One region of the Sinorhizobium sp. CB7 genome, then DNA from elsewhere that is predicted to be linked to it. Evidence: predicted binding sites of a transcription regulator. Region 1 holds the regulator's gene; each other region holds the start of a gene.
The links. Region 1 encodes LexA, which represses DNA repair genes until DNA is damaged. Its sites were predicted from a motif close to TGTTCNNNNTGTGTTCNG; they were not measured.
Positions count from the first base shown of each region.

Region 1 (4,549 bases):
GGAGGATTGGCCGAGACGCTCGAAGGGTGTGGTCTGGTTTTGAGCCATGACAACATCATCCGGATTTCCAACCTCGAAGAACGGGTCGAGAGACGCGACGACAACCAAATCGAGATCCAGATAGAGCACCGGACCGGAGAGGCTGCCGAGCTTTGGACCCCAGAGTCTTGCCTTTTGCCAAATGCCCTTCGTGTTCACCGGCATTTTCTCGAGATCAAGATCCGGCAGGTCTTCGCACAGTATCCCCGGGTTCAATCCTTCCCTGTTGTCGGTGAAGCAGGTGAAGGTGAAGGGCGGTGTGATGTTGCGAGCAACCATACCGTAGAGTCGATTGATGAATGTTGCACCGTACTTGGTCCCCCAATTCATGCAAATGACTTGCTTGACGCCACCGCTCGCGGCAAGAATTCTCGTCATCATCCCGCTGAATTTTCCTGAACGACCAAAAGAATTTTTGCGCCAATGTCACGGCACGCGCAGACACCATTCAGCGCCGCTTGCAAAAATGTGCACGTGTACGATTGCATTTTAAACCTGCCAAGTATCGACCGGGTCGTGATCTTCGAATAACAAGCAACCCGACCGCGATCAATCCTGCAATCAGTTACACTTCACGTCTTCACTGAAGTGATGTTACTTTGCCTCATCAGCCGAAGAAGCGAGTTGCAGAAGAATAAAAGCCACTGTTGCCTCGTCTCAAATATCGCGTCGCTGAAAACGCGGTATGAAGGACCCAGCGCGATGGCGGGACGTGAAATCTGCGACGGCCTTCCACGATCAGTATGGCGACACACATTGACGACGGGGGCCGTAATAGGGCTGATAAGTGTTGTCCCATGCGCGATAGGATCGATATCGACTGTAGCACCAGTTCGCGTGCCCATTGCCGCCGTAATATCTCGGCTGCGACGCCAGAGCGCCGATGATCGCCCCTGTCGCCAACCCACCGATGATAGCGGCTGCAGCGTCTCCGTGATCGTACCTGCGATAGTGACGGCGCCGATAGTAGCCGTCGCGGTAGTAATCACCGCGATAATAGCCGTCCCGATAGCTGTAGCGACCGAAATAGCTGCGTGGGGAGTTATTTTCACGGTCCCACCGCCTGATATGGGGATTGTTGCTGCCGTAACGAGGAATGAACCTTCGATGATCGACTTGCTGAACATCCGAGGACGCCTCGACTCCAGGCATTGTCATTGCGGCGGGCAAAGGAAAAGCTTCGGCCGGGGCAACACCTGTAAAGGCAGTTGTGGCCGACAGGATGATGATGGCTAGCTTTTTCATGTCTTCCTCACCTTGTCGGAATGATGCGAGCATCGCATATCATCTTACCCTCAACGTGAACCGAAGGTGAACGTTCGAGCGCTCCCGAAAATGTTACCGGGACGTTCCGCCTTCAATTCAAGCGCCGGGTCCGAGCACGACAATGCGGTGAGCGACGTTCATGCCGGGTTCCCGCGACATGCCTGCCTTTGGCAGGACGCCACAGCCTATCTCTCGTGCCACTGTGTGCGGTTTCGGCGAGCCTCAGAAACCCATTGGAGGCGCATAGAAGCAGCGCACGGTATATTCGTTTGGGAAAAGGCAAAGATGATAGGCGCCGTCCGGAGACTCCATCGTTTGCGTCTGAGGAACGAAGAACACGTGCTTGTGTGTCGCCAGGCGGTGATCACCGGGCAGCAGGGTCACCTGAAATCCCTTCGGAACGGGACGAACCGTCTTCGATGAAATTTGCTGGCAATCACCGTTGTGGCCGTCTCCATTGCAACAATAGGGCTCATAGGTAAAGCCGGACGGAGCTTCATGCGCGCCGGCAGCAGTGGCAAAAATTATGGCAATCCCTGCAAGAATCATTCGCATGGCATCCTCGCTTTTCCGAAAAGCGGAGATCTGCGGCAGGCCGCTTTATCCGCCACAGCACTAAAGTAGAGGCCGATTGAAAACGGGCTAGAGCGATCTGCACCGAACTGCTACCGGCGGCACCACTTGGTCCTGAAACAACTAATATGCCCTATTGTCCGGCATTTTTCAGTCCAAATTCCAACATGGGGCCTGAAGCAAAAATATTTTGAGTATCTCGAAAACTTTCACGAAAATTTAGGTACTTGCGGAACACATATGGAACATATAGTGTCTGTTCTGGCTTTGTTTCACCGATCTGGGGTTCCAGCAAAAATGTTGACGCGCAAACAACAGGAACTGCTCCTTTTCATACACGAGCGGATGAAGGAATCTGGTGTTCCGCCATCCTTTGATGAGATGAAGGACGCGCTCGATCTGGCATCAAAATCGGGAATCCATAGGCTGATCACAGCGCTCGAAGAGCGTGGCTTCATTCGCCGCCTGCCCAACCGGGCTCGCGCGCTTGAGGTTATCAAGCTGCCCGAGGCCTATAGCCCGAGTATTCAGCCACGGCGCGGCTTCTCGCCGAGTGTCATCGAAGGAAGCCTTGGCAAGCCTCAGCCGATTGCGGCTGCACCGATAAAGCCCGTTACTGAGGATCCCGGCAAATCCGTCTCCATCCCGGTGATGGGCCGCATCGCCGCCGGCGTGCCGATCTCGGCCATCCAGAACAATACGCATGACATCGTCATTCCCGCCGACATGCTCGGCAGCGGCGAACATTACGCTCTCGAGGTCAAGGGCGATTCGATGATTGATGCCGGCATCTTCGACGGCGACACGGTCATCATTCGCAATGTTACGACGGCCAATCCCGGCGATATCGTCGTTGCACTGGTGGATGACGAGGAAGCAACGCTCAAACGGTTCCGGCGCAAGGGCGCATCGATTGCTCTCGAAGCAGCAAATCCCGCTTACGAGACGCGCATCTTCGGCCCCGATCGCGTCAAGGTTCAAGGAAAGCTCGTCGGGCTCATTCGTCGCTATCATTGATTGAAGCGGGCGTTTCCAATGTTGCCTGCTCCGTGAAGCGATCCGATCGCCAATCATAGGCGCGGTGCCGGTTCCAGGGCCTCTCCAACGTATCGAAGGCGGTTTTGATAACCGGCCCTTCCTGATCGAAGCGTATTTCCACTGCGCCAGTCTTGCGTAGTGTTTCTCCGGTGAAAAGTGCCGCACCCGACCTGCAACGGTCAAAGCGGAGCCTTATCGACGTGATGACGATCTGAGCGGTGTCGCATGCCGGGCCAAGATAGGCAGCATCGTCGATCGTCGTGACTACCTTTCCGTTCGGCAGCTTCGTCGTGCACCATGCCCTCTTTGCGCAGACGAAGCCCCTATCCGTTCCTGCCTCCGTTGCGGCACGCATGGCTTCCCTCGCCTGCTGGCGTTCTGCAGCATCCAATCTGCGGCGGGACTTGCTTGAAGCGGAGGGGTTGGCCTGCTCCCCATCAATGGTTTTCGGCCTTCGGTGCTGAGAAATCGCAAGCGCATGCTGCCACTGTTCGAAGATGAAACTCGGCGGGCGATCGCGATTGGTAGCGAGCTCGTCGTCATGAATCACAGCGACAAGCCCACCATCCTCGGAAATCAGCATGTCCGGCTGTGGCGCCGGCGGCACTAGGCATACGAGAATCAATGCGATCGCAAGCGTGAGCGTTCCCGTGTGCCGCAATTTCGTGCGAAGCAGAGTGAGCAGCAGAAAGCCCCCGACCATGACAGGAAAGAACCACGACGGCAGGCGCCCGACGTCGATATTGCCGCCCCAGTCCGCGATGGTCTTTGCAATGGCGATGACGAGATCGAGGCCGAAACCGACAACCTTCCATAGCGTTGGATCCAGACCGAAGGGCATCAGCAGCATGGCGAATAGCCCCGCCGGCATCACGATGAAGGTTATGACCGGCATGGCAGCCAGGTTGGCGGCAAGGCCATATGTCGCCAATCGGTGAAAATGCTCGATTGCAAAAACTGCCGTGGACAGACCTCCGATCAGAGATGTCAGCAAAATCCCACCGAAGAACCGCGCGGCCAGCAACAGGGCAAGCAAGGCAGGATTTGTGGTATGGAATGGCGTATGAGCGGGCCGGTCCTTCCAGACCGCGTAGCCTGCAATCAGTGCCAGCGTAGCAGCAAACGACATCTGGAAGCTCGGCCCCAGAACTTCGGATGGCGATAGCACCAGTATGACGATCGCCGACAGGGCGACATTGCGGAGGCTGAGCGAAGGGCGGTCAAAGAAGACCGCAATCAGCATGATGGCCATCATGATGAAGGCGCGTTCGGCGGAGACTCCGAAGCCGGAGATGAGGAAATAGGCAGTAACTGCAACAAGCGCACCGAAGGCCGCGATCTTCTTGGTCGGATAAGCTTGAGCCATCCCGGGAAGGAGGCTCAGTACGGAACGGAAACCGATAAAGAAGATGCCGGCCGAAAGCGCCATGTTCAGCCCGGAGATGGCGATGATATGCGCCAGTCCGGAAATACGCAGTGCCTCAGTCGTCTCCTCCGAAATGGCGCGCCGCTCATCGGTGACGAGCGCGGCGGCGAAAGCGCCGGTATCGCCCGGCAGAATCGAGCGAATGCGATCCCCTATTCCGGCTCTCAGTCCGTGGAGCCATTTTTCGACCGCAACCATCCGCGGCTC
Region 1 covers NZ_JAULLL010000019.1:38,058-42,606, forward strand. Annotated here, with positions in the region: gene AAE029_RS28430 (glycosyl transferase) at 1-420, opposite strand, end outside; gene AAE029_RS28435 (BA14K family protein) at 778-1,284, opposite strand; gene AAE029_RS28440 (hypothetical protein) at 1,528-1,860, opposite strand; gene lexA (transcriptional repressor LexA) at 2,176-2,895, shown strand; gene AAE029_RS28450 (ComEC/Rec2 family competence protein) at 2,876-4,549, opposite strand, start outside.

Region 2 (4,549 bases), on a different contig from region 1:
GCCCGTATTTTACCAATCCCCCGACCTTGAAGTTCTCGATGAGAACGTCGGCCGTCTGGACGAGCCGGCGAACAAACGCCTGGCCTTCCTCGGTCTTGAGGTCCGCTACGACCGATCGCTTGCCGCGATTGGTGGAATGATAGTAGGCGGCGGAAAGAGCTTCGCCATCGCTGCCCTCGACAAAGGGAGGCCCCCAGTGGCGTGTATCGTCGCCGCCTTCCGGGTTCTCGATCTTGATAACGTCGGCGCCAAGATCAGCGAGCATCTGGCCTGCCCAAGGACCCGCCAGAACCCGAGCGAGTTCGATGACCCGAATACCGGCAAGCGGCGGTTTCTTTTTCGTTATTTCCGTCATGATCTCCCCGCGGACGGATTTCAGGGCGCCCGCGCCTGTTCAGATGTATCGGATACGGGACGCGATGCAAAGCGGCGCTCGCGCCAGAGAATGTAGAGACCGGATGCAATGATAATGAGGATGCCGATCCATTTCAGGAGATCGGGGAAATCCCCGAAGACCAGCCATGCAAAGATGGTGGCAGAAACGATCTCGAAATATTGCAGTGGCGCGAGTGTGGAAGCGGGCGCGGCACGATAGGCATAGACGCCAAGGATACCGGCGACCGCAGCCGTTAGACCGGTGCCGAAGAGATGGAAAAGGGCGGCGGTATCCGGAACGACCGGACCGAAGGTCTCGGAACCTGTGCCCTCTCCGAAAGTCAACAGCAGGCCACAAATGACGATGCCCCAAACACCTGTCTGGAACTGCATGGACCAGGGATCTTCGCCGTGCGCCAGCGCGCGCGTCATCAGGGCGTAGATGGCGATACAGAAAGCGGTGACGACCGGCAGGAGCGCTATGAAGCCCACTTCTTGGAAACTTGGCTGAATGATGAGCATCGCACCGAAGAAGCCGACCGCACAGGCCGTATAGCGTCTCCAGCCGATTATCTCTTTGAGGAAGATGCTGCCGAGGATCGTCAGGATGATCGGCTCGACGAAGAAGATGGCGATGGCATCGGCCACCTCCATGACCTTCAATGTGGTCACAAAGCAGATCATCGAAAGTGTCAGCACGCCGCCACGGATTGCATGAAAACCGCTCTGGCGCCAGGAGAACTCGCTCCAGATGCGACGGTGCAAGAGCATCGGCAGCATGAACAGAGACTGGACAATGAAACGAGCCGCCGTGACTTCGGCGGGCGGCACCGTCGCCGTTGCAAGTTTGGAGAAGATGTCGATAAGCGGCGAAGCGAGCACCGACAGGAACATCAGGAGCAAGCCAGTGGTGATCTCGGAGGAGGGGGAGGCGAGATTCAGCTTACCGGCAGCGCCGCGCATTCAAAAGATCCCTTTCGCTCAGGACCTTGAGCTTATTCGATCGCACCAGTCCGCAAACTGCGAAATGGCGGTCTCGGCGCTGATTTCGTTTAAAGTCTCGTGCCGCATGTCCTGATATATTTTCGTGGTGATATGGGAGAAGCCGAGTTTTTTCAAATGATTTGACAGCCAGAGGACTGCTTTCCCGTTGTCGGTTCCCGGATCCTGTCCGCCACCGACGATGTGGAACGGCATGTGTCTCGGGAGACTTGCGAGATGCGTCCTTTGAGGGGCGCGGAACGTGAGCGCAAAAACGTCAAGCCAGAGCGAGACGGAACAATCAAAGCCGCAGAGCGGATCGCCAATGTATTTGTCGACCTCCGCCGTATCGCGCGACAGCCAGTCGAATTCCGTACGACGATCAGTGATGGATTGTCCCCAGGCTCCAAAGGTAAGCCTGGGCAGAAAACCGCTCGGAACGTCGGATCCTTTTAACATCCTCTCGGCGAGAAGAATTGCCTGCGCTGCGCGTCCCGCAATTCCCGGATTGAAATTTGCGTTCCAGACTGCGGCTGCGTCGAATCTCTCCGGCGCGGTGACTGCGGTATTCAGGCTGATCAGCCCGCCCATGGAGTGGCCGAAGATGATGATCGGCAGGCCCGGATGCAAAGATGCCGCAAGGTTGCGCACGGCAATCGTGTCCCTGATCACTAGGTCGACGCCATTGTGACGCGCGAACTGCCCGATGGGGGCATCCGGCGCGATAGTCTCGCCATGACCACGATGGTCATGGACATAGACATGATAGCCGCGCACGGCCATCGCGGCTGCGAAGCGTTCATAGCGCCGTGCGTGTTCGGCAAGACCGTGGCAGACAAGGAGAATTCCATGGGCCGGCGTGCTCGCCTCCATGTGATGGTAGGCAAGCGTTGCGCCGGTCTTGCTTTCTAGCCATCGCGTCTGTCTAAACACGCTCGCCCCTTGCCCATGGCAGTGCAGCCGAAGCGAGGCGATGCAGTAAAGAACAGGTCCGATTCTGCCAGATGAAATATTTGCTGGAATTACGATTCATGGTTGCAATGTTTTCTCATTGATGCTTATTTGTTCTCGCATTGTTCTTATTGGGGAGCGGCATGAGAAAGAGCACCTTTAGTTTCGCGGTAGTAATCGCCGCAATCGTATTTAGCACGCAGGGCCTCCAGGCACAGGAGAAAAACGAAACTGGTAAAACCCGATTCATTCTTGCTGCAAGCTGGCAACCGGCGTTTTGCGCAACGAACCAGCGCAAGCCGGAATGCGGCAGCCAGACGAAGGATCGTCACGATGCGACGAATTTCTCGCTGCACGGCCTCTGGCCGATGCGGCGGAATTATTGCAACGTTACGGCCGACCAGCGTGCTGCCGACAAGGACGGCGACTGGAACAAACTGCCCGAGGTAAAGCTGTCCGCGGATACACAGACGGCCCTTGCGAAAGCGATGCCGGGCACGCAATCGGGCCTTGAACGCCACGAATGGATAAAACACGGCACTTGCATGGGACTGGCGGCAGATGAATATTTCAATCTTTCGTTGCGACTTATGGGTGAACTGAATGCCTCGGCGGTGCGCGATCTTTTCGCCGCCAATATCGGCAAATCGCTGAAGGTCGAGGAAATCAAACAGGCTTTCGACAAGAGCTTTGGCGCTGGAGCCGGGGACCGCGTCAAAATGAGCTGCCGGCGCGTGGGCAATCTGCGCATGATTTCGGAGCTGACGATCGGCCTCTCAGAGGATGCCGTTTCGAAGGAAGGTGGAACACCACAACTTGGAAAGTTGATCCAGAACGCCGGAAGTACGACGGCTGGCTGCAACGAGGGTGTCGTCGACGCGGTCGGCTCCTGAAATCGACAGATGATGCATCAGTAAATTCTTAGCAGATCCCGATTAGGATCGGTTGTAGTTCAACAGCCGGTTCAATCGGGATCTTTTGTAGTGTGCGATACGGTCTCAATGCCGGCGCGTGATTTTGGGGCCGTCGCCGAAAGTGCCTTCCCGTGGCGTCTTCTGCCATTGGTCATCCTGACGGCTTTACTGCTGGTGGGTTTGGACTGGGTTGATGGAAGAGCCTATCTGATGGATGTGGATGGCGCGCTATTGGCCGCCGAGATTTGCCGGCCGCTGTTTTGGGCCTTTGGAAACTTAGATCGCGTGATCGCCGATGTCTAATATATTGCCGGCCGAGGCTGATACTTCAGCTGTTGCAGATGTTTCTCCGATACGCAGCTTTCTAATGATCTACGGCGTCGGATTGATATTGGTTCTAATTGATCTCGCCGATGGGCGGCCGTTTATGGCTGATGTCGATGACCAGATGCGGGAATTGCAGATCCGCTATTTGATGTCTGCGTACGGCAACTGGTACGATCTGCGCTTGCCGTTTGTCTCGATGCCAGACGTCTATACCTCGCCCTGGTCGCGGCTGGTTGACCTGCCATATGTGGCGGTCGCCAAAATGCTCATGCCTTTCGTAAGCCCACAGCGAGCCGTAGGACTCGCTTTTCATATTTGGCCGCCGTTGATGTTGGCGATTTTCAGCCTTCTCGCGGCGTCGATCGTACAGAGGCTGATGGTAGGCTTCGAGCTGCGGAAGCTGTCTTACCAGATTTCGCTTGCTATCATGACCTTCGCTATGACCATGGCCGTGCTGGAGTTTGCGCCCGGACGTATCGACCACCATAATGCTCAGATCATCACGATGCTGATGGTCATCGACGGTTTGGCTCGCTGGGACCGCAGGGGAGGCATGATGATCGGAGCGGGTAGTGCGCTTTCCGTTGTCATTGGTCTCGAATGCCTTCCCTTCGTTGTGGTCGCCTACGGTGGGCTTGTGCTTTGCTATATCCAGGGAGCGCGCGGCGTTCGGGAGCTACTTATTGCGGCTTCAGTGTCAATGGTCGCTGTCACGGCCTTTTCGGCGCTGGCTTTCATCGGTCCGGGTGGTATCGTCTCGACGCAATGCGATGCGTTTTCCGCTCCCTATATCGCGCTAATGTGCGGATTTTCTCTCATTCTGGGGCTCTGCGCGGCCATTCAATGGGCGACGCTGTTGCGGAGGGCGATTGTCCTGACCTTTCTGTCAGTTGCACTGCTCGTCACTGCAGGGATGCTCTTTCCGTCCTGTTTGGCAGGTCCCTACAGCATTATTGATCCGCTATCGCGGGAGCTCTGGTTTGATCGCATCTGGCAGGAAC
Region 2 covers NZ_JAULLL010000002.1:128,896-133,444, forward strand. Annotated here, with positions in the region: gene AAE029_RS04765 (CaiB/BaiF CoA transferase family protein) at 1-355, opposite strand, end outside; gene AAE029_RS04770 (DMT family transporter) at 376-1,338, opposite strand; gene AAE029_RS04775 (alpha/beta fold hydrolase) at 1,357-2,229, opposite strand; gene AAE029_RS04780 (ribonuclease) at 2,451-3,200, shown strand; gene AAE029_RS04785 (hypothetical protein) at 3,309-3,524, shown strand; gene AAE029_RS04790 (hypothetical protein) at 3,589-4,549, shown strand, end outside.
Region 2: the regulator LexA is predicted to act here: its motif matches at 2,420-2,437, upstream of AAE029_RS04780 (ribonuclease).

Region 3 (4,549 bases), on a different contig from region 1:
CGCCGGAAAGCGCCGATACGCTCGTCCTGCTCGGCGGCATCGCCGAACGGCAGGGACAGACGGACCGCGCCATCTCCTTCTATCAGCAGGTTCCGAAGGACTCGCCGATGCGCCGCATCTCCGAGCTGCAGCTCGGCCTCGCCCTTGCCCAGAGCGGTAAGGTGGACGATGCGAAGAAGCATCTGCAGGAACTCATCGCATCCGATCCCAACGACATCCGCAGCTATCTCGCATACGGCAGCGTGCTCTCGGACGCCAAGGATTACGCGGCGATGGCCACCAATTACGATAAGGCCGTCGAGATCATCGGACCGCTTCCGACTGCTGGAAACTGGTCCATCTTTTTCCAGCGCGGCATTGCCTATGAACGGCTGAAGAAATGGGATCAGGCCGAGCCGAATTTCCGAAAGGCGCTGGAGCTCAACCCAGACCAGCCGCAGGTACTGAACTATCTTGGCTATTCCTGGGTCGACATGAACCGGAATCTCGACGAGGGGCTGGATATGATCCGCAAGGCGGTCGACCTGCGGCCGGACGACGGTTACATCGTGGATTCGCTCGGCTGGGCCTATTATCGGCTCAACCGTTTTGACGACGCGGTCAACGAGCTTGAAAAGGCGGCACAGCTCAAGGCTGGCGACGCGACGATCAATGATCACCTCGGAGATGCCTACTGGCGGGTTGGACGCAAACTGGAAGCGGCCTATCAATGGAATCGCGCCCTTGCCGCCAATCCAGAGGAAACGGAAATCCCGAAGCTCAAGGACAAGATCGCCAACGGCCTGCCCGCGGTCGACAATGACGCCAGGGCAGCGGACAAGAAGCAGCCGGATCCGGCGCCTGTTGTCCCTCCTCCTGCGGACAGGAAATCCTGACGAGCCATGCCACAATCCGGCATGCCGGGCGATTTCGCCGTTACCGAAAACGCCTTCGCAAAGATTAATCTGGCCCTGCATGTGACGGGCCGGAGGGCTGATGGTTATCATCTGCTGGATATGCTGGTCACCTTCGCCGAACACGGCGATCGTCTCGGCTTTTCAGCGTCTGGCGACGATGGATTGAGTCTGTCGGGACGTTTTGCCTCACGCCTGTCCGTCGGTGACGGAAACCTTGTGGTCAAAGCGCGTGATCTCTTGCGGGACGCGGTGGTCGCTGCGGGGCAGACGGCCGCGCCGGTCCATATCCATCTCGAAAAGAACCTGCCGATCGCATCCGGCATCGGCGGGGGATCGGCGGACGCGGCAGCCACCCTACGCGGATTGCTAAAGGTGTGGAAAGCGGAACTGCCTCACCAGACGCTGGCCTCGCTTGCCGTCCGGCTCGGCGCCGACGTTCCTATGTGCCTGGAAAGCCGGCCTCTGATCGCACGCGGCATCGGCGAGGAGATCCTGCCGGTTCCAGCGATGCCCTCCTTCGCCCTGGTGCTGGGCAATCCGCTGATCGAAATCTCGACGCCGGAGGTTTTCCGCAGGCTGGAGCGCAAGAACAATCCACCGCTTGCGATCCTGGAGCGTCCCAGGGACATCGCAGCCTGGATCTCGATCATCAAGACCCTCAGGAATGATCTGGAAGCGCCGGCGCGCATGCTTATCGAAGACATCGGCACGCTTTCCGATATGCTTATGGCCGAAGGCGCGCTGCTGGCGCGCATGTCGGGATCAGGTGCCACCTGTTTCGGGCTGTTTTACGACATGCAAGAAGCGGCCCGAGCCGCAGCCGCGCTTCACGGGGCGCGGCCAGACTGGTATTTCAAGGCAGTCAAAACCGTTACGGGAGTCGCATGATGGCAGGCTTGGACGAGCAACGGCCCTTCATTCCGGTCGGCATCGCCGTCCTCACGGTATCCGATACGCGCACAGCCGATAATGACAAATCCGGTGATACGCTTGTCTCACGGCTGACCGAAGCGGGGCACAGGCTGGTCGCGCGCGCCATTGTCCCCGATGACGCGGAAAGGATCCGCGATCAGGTGAGGACCTGGACACTCGATGCGGATATCGACGTCGTGATCACTACCGGCGGCACCGGCTTTACCGGACGCGACGTGACGCCCGAGGCTCTGGAGCCGCTTTTCGAAAAGCGCATGGACGGCTTTTCCGAAGTGTTCCATCGTATCTCCTACGACAAGATCGGTACCTCGACCATACAGTCACGTGCCACGGGCGGCGTCGCAAACGCGACCTTCATCTTCGTGCTGCCAGGTTCCCCCGGCGCCTGCAAGGATGCCTGGGACGGCATTCTGAAGGCACAGCTCGACTACCGCCACATGCCGTGCAATTTCGTGGAGATCATGCCGCGTCTCAATGAGCACCTGAAACGGGGCGGTACCTCGCGATAGAGCGGGTCAGCTTTATGGAGACGCAGAACCGCTCTGCACTCTTCCTGGAATCACTTTAAAACCTATCTCGCCGCCCGGGCGACCCAGGAAGGGATCAATTCGCTCGATAGCTGGCTGATCTTCTGCCCCTTGGCAAATTCGTGGAGCGGCATACCGGTTTTGGCGGTTGCGACGGCCAGCCTCTTCGGGACCAGGAGTCCGAGCTCCAGCGGCGGCAAGGATCGACCGATTCGCTTAAAAAACGGACGTCGGTAATTGCGTGATGCGGAAAAGCGCGCGGGCACCTTATTCAGCGCGACGTATTCGGCGATTTCGTCGATCCAACCCTTCTGCGGTCTTGCACCCGGCTCCACCAGCAGCAGCCATTCGCCGCGTGCAGCGCGCACGATATCCTTGATGTCCCATTGGGAATAAAAGCGGCAGCCGGCCGCATCCGCCACACGCGAGCTACCGTCGCGCGAGCCGTGATCCAGCACGACAACATCGCTTACCAGGCCTTCGACCGCCCCTGCGACCAGCGCCGATAATGTCTGCGCCAGTTCGGATTCTTGATCCTGGCATTCGAGAATAACTGTCAACATTGCCCATTTATAATGCGGCGCACAAACTATTGCCAGCAACCAGATTCCATATTTTGTTCTTGCAATGTTCTCATTTTCGAGATAGGAATTTAATCAAGGCTGAGGCGGCCGCAACAGCCTCCGCCCAGGAGTTTTACCGATGAACGAGCAGTCCCTTGCAGGGCAGGCCGCATTCGCGCCTGCCAACACGGCAGATATTGCCGATGCGATGATCAAGGCCTCGGGCCTCAGGATCGAAGTGGATCGGCGCCGCGGGCGCGGGGCCGGCCTCAATCCTAGCGGCCGTTTCGAACCCTTGCGACGCGAGGTTTTCGACGATGGCTGGCAGACGTTTGAGGAACTGCCCCCGTTCAAGACCGAGGTGCAGGTGGAAAAACCGCGGACTGCGATCACCCGCAACACGTCGCCGGACATTTCCTTCGATCGCTCGATCAATCCTTATCGCGGCTGTGAACACGGCTGCATCTATTGCTTCGCCCGTCCGACGCACGCTTACATGGGACTTTCGGCCGGCCTCGACTTTGAATCCAAACTCTTTGCCAAGCCGGATTCGGCAAAGTTGCTCGAACGTGAACTGGCAAAGCCCGGCTATAAGCCGCGGGTGATTGCCATCGGCACCAATACCGATCCTTATCAGCCGATCGAGAAGGAATGGCGGATCATGCGCCAGATCCTCGAAGTACTGAACAAGGCGAACCATCCAGTATCGATCGTGACGAAATCGGCCATGATCATTCGAGACCTCGATATCCTGGCGGAACTCGCGGGCAAGAACCTCGTGCGCGTCGGCATATCGGTGACGACGCTCGACCGCAAGCTTGCCCGCACGATGGAACCGCGCGCATCGACGCCTACACGTCGGATCGAGGCAATTCGCGTGCTCGCCGAGGCGGGAATACCGACGGCGATCATGGTGGCGCCTGTAATTCCTGCGCTCAACGATCACGAGATCGAACGGGTCCTCGATGCGGGGAAGGCAGCCGGGGCGAGCGAGGCGAGCTATGTCATCCTGCGCCTGCCGCTGGAGGTAAGCCCGCTGTTTCGCGACTGGCTTCTGCAAAACTATCCTGACCGCTATCGCCACGTGATGTCGCTGGTGCGCTCCATGCGCGGCGGCAAGGATTACGATGCCGAGTTCGGCAAACGCATGAAGGGAGCCGGGCCCTATGCTTGGCAGATCAGCCGCCGGTTCGAGCTTGCCGTGAAGCGGCTCGGCATGACGAGGCGCGGCATCCAGCTTCGCGACGATCTCTTCGTGCCGCCTGACGGCAGCGGTGTGCAATTGTCGCTGCTTTAGAGCAGGGATGCCGAAAAGTGTGTGCGATTTTCGGCCGACATCCCGCTCCAATTTTTGAGTTAAGGCGGATTCAGATTTCAGGTCGATTCGACCTGAAATCATCCGGCTCTAAGAATTCATATCCGGCGGACGGCCACCCTGTCCTCCCTCCGCCGAGAAGTCCCCGGCTGCCGCCCTAAAACCGGGGGCTTGCAGGAGATCGGGTTGGCGTGTCAGTTTCTGCCGCATGAAACGTCGCACGCCACCCGATTCTCCTCTGCTTTTCGAAGAGGCTCCACCCGTACCGGATTTCCGCCTCGAGCTTGCGGCAAGAAAGGCCGGGCATTGGCCTGT
Region 3 covers NZ_JAULLL010000009.1:211,669-216,217, reverse strand. Annotated here, with positions in the region: gene AAE029_RS18575 (tetratricopeptide repeat protein) at 1-875, shown strand, start outside; gene AAE029_RS18570 (4-(cytidine 5'-diphospho)-2-C-methyl-D-erythritol kinase) at 882-1,784, shown strand; gene moaB (molybdenum cofactor biosynthesis protein B) at 1,784-2,338, shown strand; gene AAE029_RS18560 (glycosyl transferase) at 2,401-2,919, opposite strand; gene AAE029_RS18555 (PA0069 family radical SAM protein) at 3,059-4,216, shown strand; gene AAE029_RS18550 (ribonuclease HII) at 4,443-4,549, shown strand, end outside.
Region 3: the regulator LexA is predicted to act here: its motif matches at 2,974-2,991, upstream of AAE029_RS18555 (PA0069 family radical SAM protein).